DNA from 2 places in the Limnohabitans sp. INBF002 genome. Region 2 is predicted to be linked to the other one. Evidence: predicted binding sites of a transcription regulator. Region 2 holds the regulator's gene; the other holds the start of a gene.
The links. Region 2 encodes FNR, which switches genes on or off when oxygen is low (the NO sensors DNR and NnrR bind a similar motif). Its sites were predicted from a motif close to TTGATNNNNATCAA; they were not measured.
Positions count from the first base shown of each region.

Region 1: QMG15_RS01710 (OmpW family outer membrane protein) is a predicted target of FNR. The motif match lies at 1,976-1,989, and genes of this name have one in related genera.

Region 1 is NZ_AP027055.1:326,249-329,669, reverse strand. It holds gene QMG15_RS01720 (thiolase family protein) at 1-507, shown strand, start outside; gene QMG15_RS01715 (nitroreductase) at 522-1,199, opposite strand; gene QMG15_RS01710 (OmpW family outer membrane protein) at 1,285-1,872, opposite strand; gene QMG15_RS01705 (hypothetical protein) at 2,076-3,287, opposite strand.
Region 2 is NZ_AP027055.1:816,238-819,658, reverse strand. It holds gene hemN (oxygen-independent coproporphyrinogen III oxidase) at 1-1,233, opposite strand, end outside; gene fnr (fumarate/nitrate reduction transcriptional regulator Fnr) at 1,310-2,047, shown strand; gene QMG15_RS04135 (hypothetical protein) at 2,044-2,352, opposite strand; gene QMG15_RS04130 (FixH family protein) at 2,407-2,697, opposite strand; gene ccoG (cytochrome c oxidase accessory protein CcoG) at 2,704-3,421, opposite strand, start outside.

The DNA.
Region 1 (3,421 bases), 490 kb from region 2:
GATGCCGTGGCCGAAGATGAGAGCCATGACGCATTCGCCCTTAGCACCCTGACCATTTCGGCACAAGCGGATGGCGCCGCTTTTGTGCTCCTGCTTAGCCCCAAAGCGGCTGCACATTTGAATCACCACGCGAAAGCCACTTGGGTGTCGAATGCATCCATTGGCGCTGCGCCCGAATTTCCGCTGCTGGCGGCAGAGCTTGCTGCGCTTGAAGCCCTGAAGCGCGCCAACTTTGCGCAGGCAAACGCAATGCGTTTCATCGAACTGCACGACGCTTTTGCTGTGCAAGGATTGAGTTTTACCGAACGCTTGGGCATCGCGCCCGAATGCTTGAACCCCATGGGCGGTGGGCTGGCCAGAGGCCACCCGATTGGGGCTTCAGCGGCGATTGCGCTGGTGCGTTTGCTGGCCAACCTTGAGCGTCACAACACCTCGGGGGCACACGGTCTTGCGGCCGTCGCTGGAGCTGGGGGCCTGGGGTCTGCAGCGGTGGTGCGCTGGCTATAAACGGATGAGGCGGATCAGCCCATCACCTTGAAATACTCATCCAGGTCGCAACGCGTGGTTTGCGTTTGGTTCACAGGCGCCTCTGGATCGGCGTAGCCCAAAGCCAAGCCACACACAATGTGCGACGAATCATCCAGCGCCAAGTGTTTGCGAATCAACCCCGGGTACGACGCCAAGGCGCCAATGGCACACGTTGACAAACCCTTGGCATGCGCAGCCAACATCAAGCCATACAGCGTCATGCCTAAGTCCATATAGCCGCCACTGCCAAAACCGTGTGGCATGGTGACGATCAAGGCCACGGGCGCATCGAAGAAACGGAAATTTTTCTCAAACTGGACATCACGCCCCGTGCGGTCATCACGCGCCACACCCAATGCACCATACAAAGCCTGTGCAGCCGCCACTTGTCGGCGGCGCAACGTCATGGGCATGGGGTTGGGGAAGTAGTCGTAATCCTCTTTCTCCTGTTCGCCAGCTCGCCAAGACGCCACCAACTCAGCACACAGCTGCGCCCTGACACTGCCCTGCACGGCAATGAACACCCCTGGTTGCAAATTGGCACCACTGGGTGCCAAACGAGCCAGCCTCATCACGTCGTGCAACAGATCGTCCGAAACGGGGGTGGAAAGATAGCCGCGCACCGAGCGACGCGCTTGGGCCAGGGGAGAGAAAAGATCAGGAGAGTTCACATCAAAAATTATCGACGCAATTCACATGGGCATTAAAAAACCCCATCACGCTTGCGCGTGATGGGGTTGGGTCAATACGGGCTGCTTAGAAGCGGTAGCCGATGCCCACACCGACCAGCACTGGGTCGAGCTTCAAAGTGCCTTTGCTCACATTGTTCACATAGACCTCCGATTGAATATTGACCTTCTTTACATCGAAGTTCAGTGAAACTTGTTTTGTCAATGGCACGTCAACACCTGCTTGCAATGCATAACCAAAACTGCTGTTCTCCAATGTGGCGGCGCCATTTAAAACATTTGTCTTAGAGATTTTTGTGTAGTTCAATCCAGCACCGACATAAGGCTTGAAACCATTGAAGTTGGTGAAATGGTATTGAACAGTCAATGTGGGTGGCAAATGCTTAAATGTCCCGCTATCAGCTCCGGCGATGGATACTGTTTGTTGCTGAGGAATAGTTAGCACCAATTCTGCAGCGACGTTTTTGTTGAAGAAGTAGCTCACATCCAACTCGGGGATGGTTTTGTCATTGACGCTCAAATCTAAACCTGTCGCGTCATGGTTTGCCATGCTCAACTTAACAGCACGTGCACGAACCAACCATGGGCTTTCTTGTGCGGCCACTTGACCAGCAACCAACATACCAACAGCGGCGGCGATGAGAATTTTTTTCATGATGCTTTCCTTAGCGTAACTCGGGTCTATTCCCGTGCTGTCAATTTCATCGCAAATTGGGAAAGCATCTATTGATACGGATCAACCATACCCATTCGGATTATTGATTTACATCAAGAGTTCCATACGTACAAAACCCCACGACTCTTGCGAGAAGTGGGGTTTAAACTTTAAAAGCTTCAACTGGGTAGATAGCAAGAAAATCAGAAGCGATAGCCTACACGAATGACGTAATCTGTGTACGTGTCCAACCAGCTAACAATCCACTTTCTCACATCGTGCGCTTCTTGCCACTTTGCGATAGCAGCTTTGGCGCTCATGCCTTTGCTAAAACCCTCGACACCTTTTAATGCGCCACTGCCAATTTGGTAGAGGTCGGTCACAGCATTTTCAAAAATCTTAGTTTTTGGTTTGGCAATGGTGACTGCGCCACCAACCATGTTGCCGTTTTCGTCCAAATAGTCAATTGGGCTCAGTATCAGTTCGTCACGTTGTGGCGAGTAAATCAAACGTCTTTTTGCAGAAATCTTTTTGTAGCTTGCTTCGGCATCGTGGTAAGTACTGGGCTCCACCAATGCCTTGTCCATGTGCCGCGCTGCTTTTTGCGACAAGCACTGCGTTTTAATCGTTTCCAAAATGCAACGTGTGCTGTTGTCCAAGGCCCCATACTGTTGCCTGTATGCAGTCACCAATGCGGTGTTCAGTTGCTTGTCATTTTTTGTTAGCTCAATTATTTCGTAGCTGTCATTCACTTTTCTCGCGGCAATCACCACAAAATCGTCTGCTTGTGCATTTAGCTCTGGGGATATTTGTACCTTTTGCAGCTTGTTGCTGTGCGCGAAATATTCTTTAGCATCATCAACCAAAGCCTTTGTACGCATGTCATTTGATATTGATACATGTACCACCTCCATGTACCGTTTTTTTACGCTCTCAGTTGCTGCGTCATCTGCTTCGGGTTCAACCTCGTCTTCGTATGCGTTTAGTTCGCTGTTTGTTGGGTCATAAAGTCCAACCATGCCCCCACTGTTCTCAATAAATTGGGCTAATTTCTTTACGCCATCCTTGGCATACAGCGCAGGATTTTTTTGAAATTCTTTGTTCAGTGCGTTCAGCACACGGCTTTTACGAGCTGACACCGTATCACCCAGCATATTGCCGTAAAACTTAAGCAAGATGCCCCTGAAATTTATGCTGTCGGGAAGTGTTCTAAGTTTGCGGGTTGTTAATTTGGCATATTCGGCTTCCAAAAAGCCCTCAATGGTCGAAGCCTCGCGCCACCAAAAATACAGGCTTGCCATGTTTGTGTATTCGATGTCGTTAGCTTTGTTTTGCTGCTCCAACTCGTAGTTGCAGGATATTTGCAGGTTCTCAACACTTTTTGTGAGTTTTGCCAAAAGTTCGTCAGCTTGCATAAATTCACCTCTTTTTAATAAAACTCACATTTGTGAGATATTTTAGAGGACGACCAGCGCCAGACACTTGCGAAAACCTGCGACAACGCTGCCGAACGTACTGAGCAATAGCAACACTGCTGACGCAAGTGACA
Region 2 (3,421 bases):
CGCTTTGATCTCTGGGGCGAAATACTGCTTGAAGTCCACCAAATGCGACAACTCCACCGATTCAAACAGCACACTGCCTTGGCACATCAGCGCCATGATGACTGTGCGGCGCACCAAGTCATCACGCGTCAGAGCCATGCCACGCGCAACGGGCAAGCGGCCTTGGTTGAGCAAGTCGTAGTACTCGTCCAATGTTTTCACGTTTTGACTGAAGGTCGGCCCCACACGGCCAATGGAAGAGACGCCCAAGGCAATCAAGTCGCAATCAGGCTGCGTGCTGTAGCCCTGAAAGTTGCGGTGTAAACGGCCTTGGCGCTTGGCCACCGCCAGCGCGTCAGTGGGCAATGCGAAGTGATCCATGCCCACATACACATAGCCCGCGTCCATCAGCACACGCATGGCGCTGGAGAGCATCACCAGCTTAGAGGCCGCAGGTGGCAAATCTTGGGTATGGATGCGGCGTTGCGGTTTGAAGCGCTCGGGCAAATGGGCGTAGGCATACAACGCGATGCGGTCTGGACGAAGCTTGACCACCAGGCCCAGCGTGCGCTCAAAGGTCTCAGGCGTTTGCATGGGCAGGCCATAAATCAAATCCACGTTGACCGACTCAAACCCCAACTCGCGCGAGGCCGCCACCAAATCAAACACTTGCTCTGCGGGCTGGATTCGGTGCACCGCCTTTTGCACGGCGGGTTCAAAGTCTTGCACGCCAAAGCTCAAACGGTTAAAGCCCTGTTCGGCCAAAGCGGCCAATCGTTCGCGCGTGACCGTGCGTGGGTCAATCTCAACCGAATATTCGCCACCCGGCGCAAACTGAAAATTACGGCGCAACATAGACATCAGTTGCGCTAATTCATCATCACTCAGAAATGTGGGGCTCCCCCCGCCCAAGTGGAGCTGCGACACCACTTGGCCTTGACCTAAGTGCGCAATGTTGAGATCAACCTCGCGCTCTAGATAACGCAAATATTCGGCGCCACGCTCATGGTGCTTGGTGATGATTTTGTTACACGCACAGTAATAACACAGCGACTCACAAAACGGGATGTGCACATACAGCGACAAGGGGTAGGCTTTTGCGCCCACACCATCGCGGCGTTGCTCTAGCGCTTGCAAGTAGTCAGCCTCACCAAATGCCTCCACAAATCGGTCTGCGGTGGGATACGAGGTGTAGCGCGGCCCAGCCACGTCATAGCGCCGTAAAAGTTCTGGATTGAGGACAAGAGAATGCATAAGTTCACACCTAAATTTGCGCTCCATAATAGGCGTGTAGACACATTAAAAAGTTGACCTGCATCAACACAAACGACTGTCAGCACCCATGAATTCCACCAGTATCAAAGTCGCCTGTTCCAATTGCAATTTGCGAGAACTCTGCATGCCTTTGGGCTTGAATGAGAGCGAAATGGAACGTGTGGATGAGGTGGTGGCGACGCGTCGCAAAGTGACTCGCGGTGATAACCTTTTCAGAAATGGTGACAAGTTCAACGCGCTGTTCGCCATTCGCACAGGGTTCTTCAAGACACGCATCTCATCTGAGGATGGCCGCGATCAAGTGACGGGCTTTCAAATGGCGGGCGAAATCATTGGCCTAGATGGCATTGTGAGCGACCACCACACCTGTGATGCTGTCGCGCTCGAAGACGCTGAAGTGTGTGTGATGCCGTTTGATCGCATTGAAGAGTTGTCACGCGAAATTACTTCGCTGCAACGTCATGTGCACAAAATCATGAGCCGTGAAATCGTGCGTGAAAACGGGGTGATGTTGCTGCTGGGCAGCATGCGGGCCGAAGAGCGCTTAGCCGCCTTCTTGCTGAACCTGGTGCAACGCTTGCACGCCAGGGGTTTCTCTCAATCAGAATTGGTTTTGCGAATGACGCGTGAAGAGATTGGCAGCTACTTAGGACTCAAACTAGAAACCGTGAGCCGCACGTTTTCTAAATTTGTGGAAGACGGCATTGTTGAGGTCAAGCAGCGCCACGTGCGCATCCTCAATCCAGATGCGCTCAAACTCATCGTGAACGCACAAACCTGTCAGCCAGTTTAAACCGCCACAGGTTCGCAGCACACCTCTTGCTTAGGGCAACCATCTGGCCGCTCCGTGGGCACCAAGGGGCAACGGTTCACCTCAAATGGCGACACCGAGAGCAAGGTTGTCAAAGCACTTGATGCCGCTGTGATGGCCCAAAAAACAAAAAACGACAAGGTGTACACACCTTGTCGTGAAAGCTCGATGGGCTGACCAAACCATTGCATGTCTTGCGGATCCACAAATGCAAACACCAGCATTTCCAAAACACCCGCCACTAAAAAGGCGGGCCATGCAATCCACATCATTCGCTGAGCCAACATTCTGATTCTCCTGAGAAGGAACTAATTCAGTTTAGGGCTGAATGCGCCAAAAAGTTATGGGGTTTTCGCGGGGGTGTCTGGCTTGGCTGATTCAGCTTTGGGAGTCACCACATGGTTGCGCGCCTGCATGGCGGGCGCCAACTGCATGTCTTTTTCTGCTGCCAAGGTTTTGTTGATGTCTAAACCTCGGCGGTAATAGTCGTCGGCCACCACGGGATCAGGGACGCGAATCGCAATCGCCAAGGTGATGAAGCCAGCCACGACCACCGCAGCAGGCCCCGCAATGATGAGCCATACATGGCCGTATTGCCACCAAGGTTTGGTATCAGGTGTGTCTTGTTTCATGATGCATTACCTAGGAACGATGAACACAGATTTCTCGACCACGAACTCATCAGTACCCGAAGCCTGAATTTCAAACATGATTTTGTGCGACCCACCTTCGGCAGAACCATAAGGAATATCGGCTCGCAATACCACCCAACGGGCTTGTGCAGGGTCAACCATTACCTCTGTGTCAGTCGTGATTTTCAGGCCGGGCAAGCCTTTGACGGACAAATGGTACGTTTGAACAGTTTCAGCCGCATTCATGATTTGCAAACGGTACACGTTTTCCAGTGTGCCGAACTCAGTAATCCGTGACAAGGTTGAGCGATCGCGTACAACGTCCACCTTAAAGGGGGTGCGCAAACTGAGTGAAACAAATAAACCCACCGTCACCGCCACCAAGATCATGGTGTAAATCTGAATACGAGGTCGCATCAAGCGTTGCCAGATTTGTTGAGGCGTCCACTTGTTATCCATCGCATTTTGTGTGGAGTAGCGAACCAAGCCACGTGCATAGCCCATCTTATCCATGACGGTATCGCACACATCGGCGCACGCGCCACAACCAATGCATTCGTATTGCAAACCATCGCGAATATCAATGCCTGTCGGACACACCTGAACGCACAAGGTGCAATCTACACAAGCACCTAAGTTCAGGACACCCGTCTCTGCTTTCTTTGAGCGTGGGCCACGTGGTTCGCCGCGTTCAGTGTCATAGGTGACGATCAGCGTGTCGTTG